Regions from separate parts of the Pantoea sp. SM3640 genome, predicted to be linked through region 2. Evidence: predicted binding sites of a transcription regulator. Region 2 holds the regulator's gene; each other region holds the start of a gene.
What was found. Region 2 encodes PurR, which represses purine synthesis genes. Its sites were predicted from a motif close to CANGCAAACGTTTGCNTG; they were not measured.
Positions count from the first base shown of each region.

Region 1: a site for PurR is predicted at 3,295-3,312, ahead of purM (phosphoribosylformylglycinamidine cyclo-ligase). Genes of this name have one in related genera too.
Region 3: a site for PurR is predicted at 1,849-1,866, ahead of IV493_RS17585 (NCS2 family permease). Genes of this name have one in related genera too.

Region 1 covers NZ_CP064872.1:884,733-889,070, forward strand. Annotated here, with positions in the region: gene pstA (phosphate ABC transporter permease PstA) at 1-566, shown strand, start outside; gene pstB (phosphate ABC transporter ATP-binding protein PstB) at 579-1,346, shown strand; gene purN (phosphoribosylglycinamide formyltransferase) at 1,556-2,194, opposite strand; gene purM (phosphoribosylformylglycinamidine cyclo-ligase) at 2,191-3,231, opposite strand; gene upp (uracil phosphoribosyltransferase) at 3,461-4,087, shown strand; gene uraA (uracil permease) at 4,233-4,338, shown strand, end outside.
Region 2 covers NZ_CP064872.1:2,053,484-2,057,821, forward strand. Annotated here, with positions in the region: gene rnt (ribonuclease T) at 1-653, shown strand, start outside; gene IV493_RS09535 (Grx4 family monothiol glutaredoxin) at 697-1,032, opposite strand; gene IV493_RS09540 (C40 family peptidase) at 1,397-2,206, shown strand; gene IV493_RS09545 (YnhF family membrane protein) at 2,254-2,343, opposite strand; gene purR (HTH-type transcriptional repressor PurR) at 2,625-3,650, shown strand; gene punR (DNA-binding transcriptional activator PunR) at 3,647-4,338, opposite strand, start outside.
Region 3 covers NZ_CP064872.1:3,803,026-3,807,363, forward strand. Annotated here, with positions in the region: gene IV493_RS17570 (acyltransferase) at 1-197, shown strand, start outside; gene IV493_RS17575 (GlxA family transcriptional regulator) at 182-1,114, opposite strand; gene yieH (6-phosphogluconate phosphatase) at 1,124-1,783, opposite strand; gene IV493_RS17585 (NCS2 family permease) at 1,936-3,249, shown strand; gene IV493_RS17590 (4'-phosphopantetheinyl transferase superfamily protein) at 3,286-4,035, opposite strand; gene IV493_RS17595 (malonic semialdehyde reductase) at 4,215-4,338, opposite strand, start outside.

The sequences.
Region 1 (4,338 bases), 1.2 Mb from region 2:
TTGTCTGGCTGGTGGGCGGTACGATTGATCAGCTCTTTTTTGCCAGCGCACTGCCTAATCCCACCTTCGGCACGCCAGGTTTACTCTGGGCGTCGCTGACCCTGGCGTTACTGACGCTGCCGGTAGTAATTGTGGCGACCGAAGAGGGCTTATCGCGTATTCCCAACAGCCTGCGGCAGGGTTCGCTGGCGCTGGGCGCGAACCAGGCGGAAACGCTGTGGAATGTGGTGCTGCCAATGGCAGTGCCGGCCATGCTGACCGGCCTGATTCTGGCGGTGGCGCGTGCAGCAGGTGAAACCGCGCCGCTGATGCTGGTGGGCGTGGTGAAAATGGTGCCGGAACTGCCGGTCGACGCGGTGTTCCCTTATCTGCATCTGGATCGCAAGTTTATGCATCTGGGCTTCCAGATTTACGATCTGGCGTTTCAGAGTCCGAATATTGAAGCTGATCGGCCGCTGGTGTTCGCCACCGCGCTGCTGCTGGTGCTGATTATTCTGTCGCTTAATCTGCTGGCGATGGGCCTGCGTCACCGTCTGCGTGAACGCTATCGCCTTATGACTCAATAACAGGCTATGACTATGACGTCCGACACGGATATCGCGCTGACCGTTAACCATCTGTCGCTGTGGTATGGCGAGCGCCAGGCGCTGCAGGATATTTCTTTGCAGGTGCCGAAAAACAGGATTACTGCGCTGATTGGCCCCTCGGGCTGCGGCAAGTCGACGCTGCTGCGCTGCTTTAATCGCATGAACGACGTGATTGATCACTGCCGGGTAGAGGGTGAAGTGTTGCTGGGATCGCAGCCGATCCTGCGCCCCGAACAGGATCTCTCCGCGCTGCGCCGTCGGGTCGGCATGGTGTTTCAGCGGCCTAATCCTTTTCCAAAATCGATTTATGAAAATGTGGTCTACGGGCTGCGTTTACAGGGTGTACGCGATCGGCGGGTACTGAACGAGGCGTGTGAGCGTGCGCTGCGTGCGGCGGCGCTGTGGGGTGAGGTGAAAGATCAGTTGTCACAGAATGCGCTGACGCTCTCGACCGGACAGCAGCAGCGGCTGGTGATTGCCCGCGCCATTGCTATTGAGCCGGAAGTGCTGCTGCTGGATGAGCCGACCTCCGCGCTGGATCCGATCTCCACGCTGGTGATTGAAGAGCTGATGACCACGCTGAAGCAGCACTTCACGCTGGTGCTGGTGACGCACAACATGCAGCAGGCCTCGCGCGTGTCAGATTACACCGCGTTTATGCATCAGGGCGCGTTAGTGGAGTTTGATGAGACTGACCGGATCTTTACCGCGCCGAAACAGCGACGGACCGAAGATTACATTACGGGACGCTACGGCTGAGCCAGCATCGGGAGCAGAACAGGTTTTTGTGTCAGACGGCTCATATGCTTAAAGCGATGGGAGCCTATGCCCGTAGTAAAGCATCGCGGGCCATGGATGGCCCGCGCTGAGCTGCCATGGATGGCATTTTTTGCGTCTTTACGGAGGGCATAGGCTCCCTGAGCCTTTACTCTGCCAGTACTTCATAAGAAGCTCTGGCTTCCGGTGCATCAGTCGTTAGCATAGCCTTGTGGTGGCAGCGCTTCGCCATCCAGCCAGGCTTTACCGTCACGCATCAATAGCCGGCCTTCAACAAACCAGCCAATCACCAGCGGATAGATCGCGTGTTCCTGGTGCTGCACCCGCTCGGTAATCTCCGCTTCGCTATCGTCAGGAAAGACCGGGACTTTAGCCTGCAGGATTACCGGACCGCCATCCAGTTCATCCGTCACGAAATGCACGGAAGTACCATGTTCGCTGTCGCCATTTTCCAGCGCCTGACGATGCGTATGCAGTCCTGGATATTTCGGCAGCAGGGAAGGGTGGATATTCAGCAGGCGATCGTGGAAATGCGCCACGAACGCGCTGCTGAGAATGCGCATATAACCTGCCAGCACAATCAAATCCGGACGGTAGGCTTCGATTTCAGCAATGAGCTGACGATCAAAGGCGTCGCGGTCAGCGAAGTCGCTGGCGGCAAGCGCGTGGGCGGGGATCCCCGCCTCCTGCGCCCGCGTCAGGCCATACGCGGCGGCACGGTTGCTGAACACGGCAGCGACGCTGCCGTGAATCCGCCCGCTTTCACAGGCGTCAAGGATGGACTGAAGGTTACTTCCGTTGCCGGAAATCAGTACAACCAGCTTCTTCATCCGTTGATGACCACACGCTCTTCGGCATCCGACGCTTTAATCACGCCGAGCTTCCAGGCTTTCTCACCTGCGGCCTGCATCAGCGCAATGGCATTGTCTGCGTCTGCCGGGCTCAGTGCGATGATCATGCCGACGCCACAGTTAAAGGTACGATACATCTCGAAACGGGTGACGTTGCCCGCCTGCTGTAACCAGCTGAAGACCGCCGGCCACTGCCAGCTCTTCTCGTCGATGACAGCCTGGGTGTTGTCGGGCAGGACGCGCGGGATATTTTCCCAGAAGCCGCCGCCGGTCAGGTGCGCGATAGCGTGCACATCGACCTGCTCAATCAGGCTCAGGATATTTTTCACGTAGATGCGGGTCGGTTCCAGCAGATGATCGGCCAGCGGTTTGCCTTCCAGCTGTTCAGCCAGCGGATCGGTGTTGCTGACTTCCAGAATCTTGCGCACCAGCGAATAGCCGTTGGAGTGCGGGCCGCTGGAGCCGAGGGCGATCAGTACGTCGCCATCCTGCACCTTACTGCCGTCGATAATTTCTGACTTTTCCACCACGCCGACACAGAAACCGGCCACGTCGTAATCTTCGCCGTGATACATGCCTGGCATCTCAGCGGTTTCACCGCCCACCAGCGCACAACCTGACTGCAGACACCCTTCGGCGATGCCGGTGATCACCGCAGAGGCGGTATCCACATCCAGTTTGCCGGTGGCGTAGTAGTCGAGGAAGAAGAGCGGCTCAGCGCCCTGAACCACCAGGTCATTGACGCACATCGCGACCAGGTCAACACCAATGGCATCGTGACGTTTGAGATCCATCGCCAGACGCAGCTTGGTGCCCACGCCATCGGTGCCGGAGACCAGCACGGGTTCACGGTATTTTTGCGGCAGCGCGCAAAGCGCACCAAAACCGCCCAGTCCACCCATCACTTCCGGGCGACGCGTCTTTTTCACTACGCCTTTAATACGGTCAACCAGAGCGTTACCAGCATCAATATCAACACCGGCGTCTTTGTAACTGAGAGAGGTTTTGTCGGTCACTGCGAGGTCCCCACGCGAGTTGCGGTTGGTGGTTTAAAATAAAGCGCGGCAATTCTATCAGTGCAGGCAAACGTTTGCGAGTCCGGCATTGCGCATCGGGCGATTTTCATTAATCCTCTATTTGTCCCGGTAAAAGCCGCGGCTTTGCGCAAGACCAGGTGGCGCAGCGCGTAAAAGGCGGTATAATCCCGCGATTTTTTTTAGCTCAACTCATTCCGGGAGAACACCAATGAAGATCGTGGAAGTCAGACACCCGCTGGTCAAACATAAACTGGGCCTGATGCGTGAGCATGATATCAGTACAAAGCGTTTTCGCGAGCTGGCCTCTGAAGTGGGCAGCCTGCTGACCTACGAAGCGACCGCCGATCTGGAAACAGAGCGCGTCACCATTGAGGGCTGGAACGGCCCGGTAGAGATCGATCAGATCAAAGGCAAAAAAATCACAGTGGTCCCGATTCTGCGTGCCGGCCTGGGCATGATGGAAGGGGTGCTGGAACACGTTCCCAGCGCGCGTATCAGCGTGGTGGGTGTTTACCGTGATGAAGAGACGCTGGAGCCGGTTCCCTATTTCCAGAAGCTGGTCTCTAACATCGAAGAGCGCCTGGCGCTGGTGGTCGACCCGATGCTGGCGACCGGTGGCTCCATGATTGCTACTATCGACCTGCTGAAGAAAGCGGGCTGCACCAGCATCAAAGTGCTGGTTCTGGTTGCCGCGCCAGAGGGGATTGCCGCGCTGGAGAAAGCGCATCCTGACGTCGAGCTTTACACTGCGTCAGTGGATCAGGGACTGAACGAAAAGGGTTACATCATTCCCGGGCTCGGCGATGCCGGGGACAAGATTTTCGGAACCAAATAAATCGCACAGCCGACCAGAGAGTCGGCTTTTTTTTGACAAAAATAATGCCCCGAACGGATTCGGTCTGCCGCAAGGCGCACCGGCGTGCCTGCTGCTGTGCCAGAGGCGCGAACCCACGGGGATACAAAACATAAGGGGATAAATGATGACTCGTCGCGCCATTGGCGTCAGTGAACGGCCGCCGTTACTGCAAACCATTCCACTCAGCCTGCAACACCTGTTTGCCATGTTTGGTGCCACGGTACTGGTGC
Region 2 (4,338 bases):
CCCCTAATGCACTCAATCAACGTTTCCGTGGCTTCTATCCGGTGGTGATCGACGTTGAAACCGCTGGTTTCAACGCGCAAACCGATGCGTTACTGGAGATTGCCGCTATCACGCTGAAAATGGATGAAGAGGGATGGATTCAGATTGACCAGACGCTGCATTTCAACGTCGAACCCTTTGTCGGCTCGCTGCTGCATCCGGAAGCGCTGGCCTTTACCGGTATCGATCCGAGTAATCCGCTGCGCGGCGCGGTGAGTGAATATGAGGCGCTGCACGCCATTTTCAAAATGGTGCGCAAGGGTATTAAAGATAGCGGCTGCAATCGCGCCATTATGGTGGCGCACAATGCCACGTTTGATCTGAACTTTATGTCAGCGGCAGCAGAACGTGCCAGCCTGAAGCGCAATCCGTTTCACCCGTTTGCCACCTTTGATACCGCAGCGCTGAGCGGACTGGTGCTGGGTCAGACGGTGCTGGCGAAAGCCTGTATTGCGGCGGGAATGGAGTTTGACAGTACGCAGGCGCATTCAGCGCTCTATGACACTCAGCAGACGGCGACACTGTTCTGCGAGCTGGTGAACCGCTGGAAACGGTTAGGTGGCTGGCCTCTGCCCTTCGCCGGGGGCGACGCAGACGCCACGACATCCGCATAAGGGATGCCACAATGAAAGAGGCCGACATAATGTCGGCCTTTTTTTATTCTGCTTCTTTAAATTTTTCTGCGGTCTCTTTGATCAGCGACTGCAGTTCACCACGCTGTAACATCTCGACGATGATGTCGCATCCACCAACCAGTTCACCATCCACCCATAGCTGCGGGAAGGTCGGCCAGTTAGCGTATTTCGGCATCTCGGCACGAATGTCCGGGTTCTGCAGAATATCCACGTAAGCAAAACGCTCACCGCAGGCTGACAGCGCCTGCACCGCCTGTGCAGAGAAACCGCAGCTTGGCAGTTTCGGGGAACCTTTCATGTACAGCAGGATCGGGTTTTCTGCGATCTGGCGCTGAATTTTTTCTACAGTACTCATAATTGCCTTCCTTAATTCGTTACTTCGTGTTTGTTTATTGTAGCGACTTCGCAGCGTGACTGAAAATGAGATTTTGCTCCCTGCCCGATTAAATGACCATCATTGTTAAGTCCCGTGCGCAGGACATTTAATTTCAGGTATTAACAGCTGGTAACAGTTTAATAATTCGTAATAATTCCGTTGGTATAACATGCTGAAAATGTTCATTTTCAGTGCAATCACGTGGGCTGCAAAGATTAACATTAAAAGGCATTACAGTTTTTAAGCGAACTGGACTAGAATGGCCTGGGCACTGATCCTGGATCAGATTAATCTCAACTTTGTCGCGGTGCGTAGTGGCCCTGACAACTTAACTAATTAATGGACTATGCGTTTAATCATTACGCTTTTTATGCTGGCCTTTGCGCAACTGTTTTTCAACATCGCCGCTGCGTCGCCTCACGCGCCGGTGAACGTCAATACGCATAAAGCAGAGAAAAAGAGTGCGCGCGACGATGAACGCCGCAAGCGTCGCCCGGTAAAAACGGTGACGAAAAAAACTCGTCTCAGCCCTGACCAAAAACTTAAAACGAAAAAACAAAAAAAAGTCGAACTCACTGCTAAACAGACGCCTGCTAAGAAGACCTCGCTCAAAACCGCCCGTATCAGCAAAAGCAAAGAAAAAAATAAAGAGAAGAAACGCTATGGGCATCAGCGCCAGCTGAAAACCGCTGAGGTCACCACCCGCGAGCCAGGCACGATTAAAATGAGCAAATCCCACCGCCAGCGCTATCAGAAGGCGCGTGAGACCGCAATGACCAAGCTGATGGGGCAGTTGGGTAAACCCTATCAGTGGGGCGGCACCTCTCCACATACCGGTTTCGATTGCAGCGGTCTGGTCTGGTATGCCTATAAAGACCTGGTGAAATTTAAGATCCCGCGTACCGCTAACGAGATGTATCACCTGCGTGACGCCGCGCCGATCAAGCGTGAGTCGCTGGAGAAAGGCGATCTGGTCTTCTTCCGTATTAATGGCCGCGGCACAGCGGACCACGTCGGCGTTTATTTGGGCGATGGCAAGTTTATTCAGTCGCCACGTACCGGCAAAGATATTCAGATCAGTGCATTAGGGGAAGATTACTGGCAGCGCCACTATATTGGTGCCCGTCGGGTGATGACGCCGAAAACGATACGCTGAGCAGCAGAACAGTCAGAAAAAAGCCGGGATAATCCCGGCTTTTTTTATTAGTGCAGAATGGCAGTAAAACTAAAGGCCACAATCATCAGCAGACAGCCGACAGTGGTCATCAAAGCCAGTTTCAAATCGGTACTCATTGCTTGCTCCTTAGTCACACACTTTGCAGGGATATGGCATTTTCCCACAGGGTCCGGTAAAAATCTCGTTTTATCCGTTCAGCCTTGTTAGAATCCCGCCTTTGTTGCGCAACGCGCGCAACCCTGATTCCGTTTGCGCATCTTTTCTGGCGTTTTTTCTCCGCCAGCGGCCTGTTTACCGGCCAGAAAAGCCGCATTTTTGCGGAAAAAACCCTGAGCAGACGCAAACGTTTAACATTACGCTTATCATAGAGTTAGGTAAGCACTGGAGTCCGATTTTCATGGCAACAATTAAAGATGTGGCGAAACGCGCTGGCGTCTCAACGACCACCGTTTCGCACGTCATCAATAAAACCCGCTTTGTCGCTGAAGAAACACGCGAGGCGGTCTGGCAGGCAATTAAGGAACTGCACTACTCGCCAAGTGCTGTGGCGCGCAGCCTGAAAGTAAACCACACCAAAACGCTGGGCCTGCTTGCCACCTCCAGCGAAGCGCCCTATTTCGCTGAAATTATTGAAGCGGTTGAAAACCACTGTTTTGACAAAGGCTATACGCTGATTCTGGGTAATGCGCATAACGATCTGCAAAAACAGCGCGCCTACCTCAGCATGATGGCGCAGAAGCGCGTCGATGGTCTGCTGGTGATGTGCTCTGAGTATCCGGACGATCTGCTGCAGATGCTGGAAGAGAACCGCAATATCCCGATGGTGGTGATGGACTGGGGCGAATCGCGCGCCGACTTTACTGACACGGTGCTGGATAATGCTTTCCAGGGCGGCTATCTGGCGGGACGCTATCTGATTGAACGCGGACACCGTGATATTGGTGCTATCCCCGGTCAGATGGAGCGTAACACCGGCGGTGGACGCCATGCCGGTTTCCTAAAGGCACTGGAAGAAGCGGGTATTCAGCCGCGTGCCGAGTGGATTGTACAGGGTGACTTTGAGCCGGAGTCGGGCTATCAGGCGATGCAGCAGATCCTGTCGCAGAAGCAGCGCCCGACGGCGGTGTTCTGCGGCGGTGATATCATGGCGATGGGGGCCATTTGCGCCGCCGACGAGATGGGTCTGCGCGTGCCGCAGGATATTTCGGTCATCGGCTATGACAATGTGCGCAACGCCCGCTATTTCGCCCCTGCCCTGACCACGGTGCATCAGCCAAAAGCCCAGCTGGGTGAGAAAGCGCTGGATATGCTGCTTGACCGCATCACCAGTAAGCGTGAAGTGTCTCAAACGATTGAAGTCCATCCGACGCTGATTGAGCGCCGTTCAGTGGCGGATGGTCCGTTCCGCGACTATCGCCGCTAATCCTCGCTTAACCACTCCTGATTAAGCGTTTGCGCATCACCCAGATAGCTGAGCAACCAGCCTGTCGCCGGTGATGCGCGATCCTCTGCCCAGCTGACGCAACAAGGGCTATCCGGAAATGCCACCGGCAGCGTCAGTTCGACCAGCTCGCCGCTGTCGAGCAGTGGTCTGGCCAGATGACCCGGCACCATCGCCACACACAAGCCTGCCTGCACGCACTCCAGTCCGGTTTGCCACTCCGGCACCACCAGCCTGCGCTGGTTATCCAGCGTCCATGTCATACGACGCGGCAGTGCGCGTGATGTATCTTCCAGCACCAGTGACGGCCAGCTACGCAGCGTGTCATCATCGATCTGGTTCGCCTGAGTCAGAGGATGATCGGGCGCGACCACGCAGCGCCAGTTGAGCGTACCCATATCTCGAAATGCAAACCGTCCGCCTACCGGAATCGCCTGGGTGGCCCCAATCGCAACTTCCACCCGGCCATCGGCCAGTGCATCCCAGACGCCGTTAAAAACTTCATAGCTGATGATCAGTTCCATATCGGGAAAGTGGCGATAAAAATCTTTAACAAGCTGCCGGGTGCGCTGAGGTTTGGCGATGCGGTCAACGGCAATGCTGAGCTGCCCGCGCCAGCCATTGGCCAGCTGCTGACACTGCCGCCGGGTGGCAAGCATTTTTTTGATGA
Region 3 (4,338 bases), 1.7 Mb from region 2:
TTACGGTGATTGCACGCTATTCACTGCCGATCTACGGCTTTCACGCGCTGTTCATTCACTATCTGCGTACGCATCACTACGATGATATGTCGCGTCCGTGGCTCGACCTGCCTTGGGTGTTCGGGCTGACGCTGGGCGGCAGTCTGCTGCTGGGGATGGCGCTGAAACGTGTCGATACCCGTCACTTCGTCAGTTGATCGGTTTCCCGCTGGCGGGCGCGTCGCAGCTGGCGCGCCGATGAAAATCCCGCCGCCAGCGCCGCTTTTTCGGCCGATTCCCCCTGCTGCTGACGCTGGCGCGCCACGCCAACTCGCAGCTGCTCATGGTATTCCCGCACGCTGATCCCCAGATGCTGACGAAACAGCCGCGCCAGATGGCGGCTGCTGACGTGGGTGCGCCCTGCCAGCTCGGTCAGCGTCCAGCCGTGTTCAGGATGGGCAATCATCAGATCCTGTGCCCGATGAATGGCCGGATGCATATGATTGCGGTAACGCAGCCAGGGTGAAAGCTGCGGATCGTCCCCGGCGCGGCGGAACCAGACCACCATTTCCCGCGCCACCGCCAGCGCGGTAGGCGTATCGCAGAGCTGCTTCACCAGATGCAGCGCCAGATCGATGCCCGCCGTGATGCCCGCGCTGGTCCAGATATTCTCATGCCCGACAAACACCCGATTCTCCTGCACCCGTGCGCGCGGGGCGGCTGCTTTCAGGCGGGCGATCACATCATGATGGGTGGTGCAGGGCACGTCATCCAGCATGCCTGCCTGCGCCGCCAGCAGTGCCCCCGAGCAGACGCAGACCAGCATAAAGGTCTGCGCGCGCAACGCGGCGTGCTGGCGCATCAGCCAGTCGCGTGCTTCTGCGGCTTGCTGTGTGGAATAACAGATCTGTGAGTCAAAGACGCCCGGCACCACCAGCAGGCTCCCGGCGGGCAACTGTTCCGGTAAAGGTTCGATGCCGCCAATAGTCATGCCGGTGGAGCAGACCACCTCCGGCTGCGGGCCGATGTAGCGCAGCGTAAAGCGATCGCCCGCCAGCTTCAGCGTCTCGGCAGGGCCGGTCAGATCCAGCGCCATGACACCGGGCAGAGTTAAAAACCAGACGGTATGCGTCATGCTGGCTCGCTACACCAGATCCCAGCCGCGGGCGCGCCACAACGCAGGCAGCTGCGCCATGTCGTCGAAGCGCGTCACCAGCGGATGGTCCAGTTCAGGGTTGTGCGGGTCAGCGCAGTAGTAGTAGACCGGAATGCCGGCGGCGATACCGGCGCGGGCACCCGCTTCGGAGTCATCCACCAGAATGCAGCGCTCAATCGGCACCTGCATCTGTTCCGCCGCGTGATACATCAGTTCCGGATCGGGCTTCCAGTGCAGAATGTCATAGCCGCTATAAAGGTGCTCCTCAAACAGCGGCAGCATGCCGGTTAAGCCCAGCGAGTGCTGCATCTTTTTTACCGTCCCGTTTGAGACCACGCACATCGGCACTTTGATCTGCTCAACCAGCGCTTTTGCGCCTGAGATCGGCTGCAGTTGCTGATCAAACAGTCGCGCGACTTCCGCGCGATAGGCAGTTTCCACCTCTTCCATCGGCAACGTCACCTGATGTGCATCACCCACGTCACGAATGATGTCGTAGAGTTTGACGCCCTTATACTTTTCAAACATCTGCTGCAGCGACAGCTCGAGATCATAACGGGCAAAGGTGTTGACGTAGGCCTGGGTGCAGAGCAACTCACTGTCCACCAGCGTGCCATCGCAATCAAAAAAGACGCATTCAACTGACATCAGACTCTATCCTTCGATTCAGGGGGGTGCTCCACACTCTACCGCACTCAGCGCAGATTGCGAGACTGGCAATCGGTTGCGAAAAATCATTGTATTGCCCCGGTAAAATCGCCAGGATACGCGCCGATGATTTTTTCTTCTGGATGGATGGCATGAGCAAGCAAGGCGTTTTGCAGCGCATCTTCAGGCTGCAGGAACATGGCACCACGGTGCGCACCGAAGTGATCGCGGGTATCACCACCTTTCTGACGATGGTCTATATCGTCTTCGTCAACCCGCAGATCCTCGGCGTCGCCGGCATGGATACCCAGGCGGTGTTTGTGACCACCTGTCTGATTGCCGCCTTCGGCAGCATTCTGATGGGGCTGTTTGCCAATCTACCGGTGGCGCTGGCCCCCGCAATGGGCCTGAACGCCTTCTTCGCTTTTGTGGTGGTCGGGGCGATGGGCTATTCGTGGCAGGTCGGTATGGGCGCGATCTTCTGGGGCGCGGTCGGCCTGCTGATCCTGACGCTGCTGCGGGTTCGCTACTGGATGATTGCCAATATCCCGCTGAGCCTGCGCGTTGGCATTACCGCCGGTATCGGTCTGTTTATCGCCATGATGGGGCTGAAGAACGCCGGTATTATCGTGCCGAATCCCGATACCCTGGTGGCGGTAGGCAACCTGACCTCGCACAGCGTGCTGCTGGGTGCGCTGGGCTTCTTTATTATCGCCATTCTGGCATCACGTAATATCCACGCGGCGGTGCTGATCTCAATGGTGATCACCACCGGTATTGGCTGGATGCTGGGCGACGTGAAGTTTGTTGGCCTGTTTTCAGCGCCGCCGTCGATTACGTCGGTAGTGGGTCAGGTTGATATCAAAGGCGCGTTTAACATTGGCATGGCAGGCGTGATTTTCTCGTTTATGCTGGTCAACCTGTTCGATTCGTCCGGCACGCTGATCGGCGTCACCGACAAAGCGGGACTGACCGATGAAACCGGCACCTTCCCGCGGATGCAGCAGGCGCTTTATGTCGACAGCATCAGTTCGGTGAGTGGCGCGCTGGCGGGCACCTCATCGGTGACCGCCTATATCGAGAGCACTTCGGGCGTGGCGATTGGTGGCCGTACCGGCCTGATGGCTGTGGTGACCGGCCTGCTGTTCCTGCTGGTGACCTTCCTGTCACCGCTGGCCGCGATGGTGCCCTCCTACGCTGCCGCGGGTGCGCTGATTTATGTGGGCGTGTTAATGACCGCCAGCCTGTCGCGCGTGCGCTGGGACGATCTGACCGAAGCGGTTCCGGCGTTTGTGACCGCCGCCATGATGCCCTTCAGCTTTTCCATCACCGAAGGGATTGCGCTGGGGTTCATTGCTTACTGTGTCATGAAGCTGGGTACCGGCCGCTGGCGTGAGATCAGCCCCTGCGTGGTGATTGTTGCGCTGCTGTTTGTGCTGAAGATTGTCTTTATCGACGCGCACTAAGCGCAGTCAGAGCCGCAACCCACCGGTTGCGGCTTTTTACATTTCAGGATGCAGATTGCGCTCGCTGGGCAGACTGGTCAGCCGCAGGGCATGAGGCCCGATGTTGGGCTTACCCATCTCAATTTCACGTAATGCACGCCATTCAAAGTCGTTATCCATCTCCCACAGGTACAGCCGCTGCGTCGCAGACGACAGCGCACACGACCAGACCAGCATGGGTTCCGCATCACACACCACCTGAATGTCGGGATAGAGTGACGATCGCAGCCGACCGGCACCCGGCAGCAGCCGCAGCGAATCCAGTCCCCGATCGCCTTCTCCCGTCAGCTTGAGAATGCTCTGGCGTAACGTCCAGATCTGCGTCACCGCTTCCATGGCATCCTGCTGGGCATTAATCCAGGCGATTTCGCCCGACGTTAATCCCTGAATCAGCTGCGCCTGCGTCTGACGGCTCCGCGCATGCACAATCTCCATATCCAGACCGGCACGTCCACCCTCTTCAGCCAGCAGTACACCCACCGTATTGCCCGCATAGGCAATGCTGAAATCGGGCAGATCGCTGTCAGCAAACACGGGACGTCCGTTGCTCTGGATAATCAGGCGTGGCAGCTCTTGAATACCATAAACGCGCAGCATCAGCTGTGCCAGCAGGGTTCGCGCGGCAAGGAAACGTCCACGGCGTTTGTCAGCGAACTGCTGTGCCGTGTCGGTAATCGCCTGGGGAATGCACATCTCTTTAGCCGGGAAGCCGGGATCGCCCGTCCAGCGTACAAAATGACCAGCCATCTGTCGCTCCGTGAAAATGGTCAGATAATCATCAGAAACATTGTAGGAATTTTCCTACCTTAATGCACTCAGCAACAGCACAGATTGGGTTAAATTCAGAATAGGATGATCAGGCAGCACAGGCTGGCAGGAATGGATCAGAGTTACGCGCCGCGAACCGAATCGCGACGCGGGCCGCATCAGGCGAAGCGGCTTGCCTGCTCAAAACTCAGACGCGGCAGGCGCGGATGCAGTTTTGATGCCTCACCGTAACCGAGGTTAATCAGCAGGTTAACCTGATACTGGCCGTCGGGGAAAAAGGCA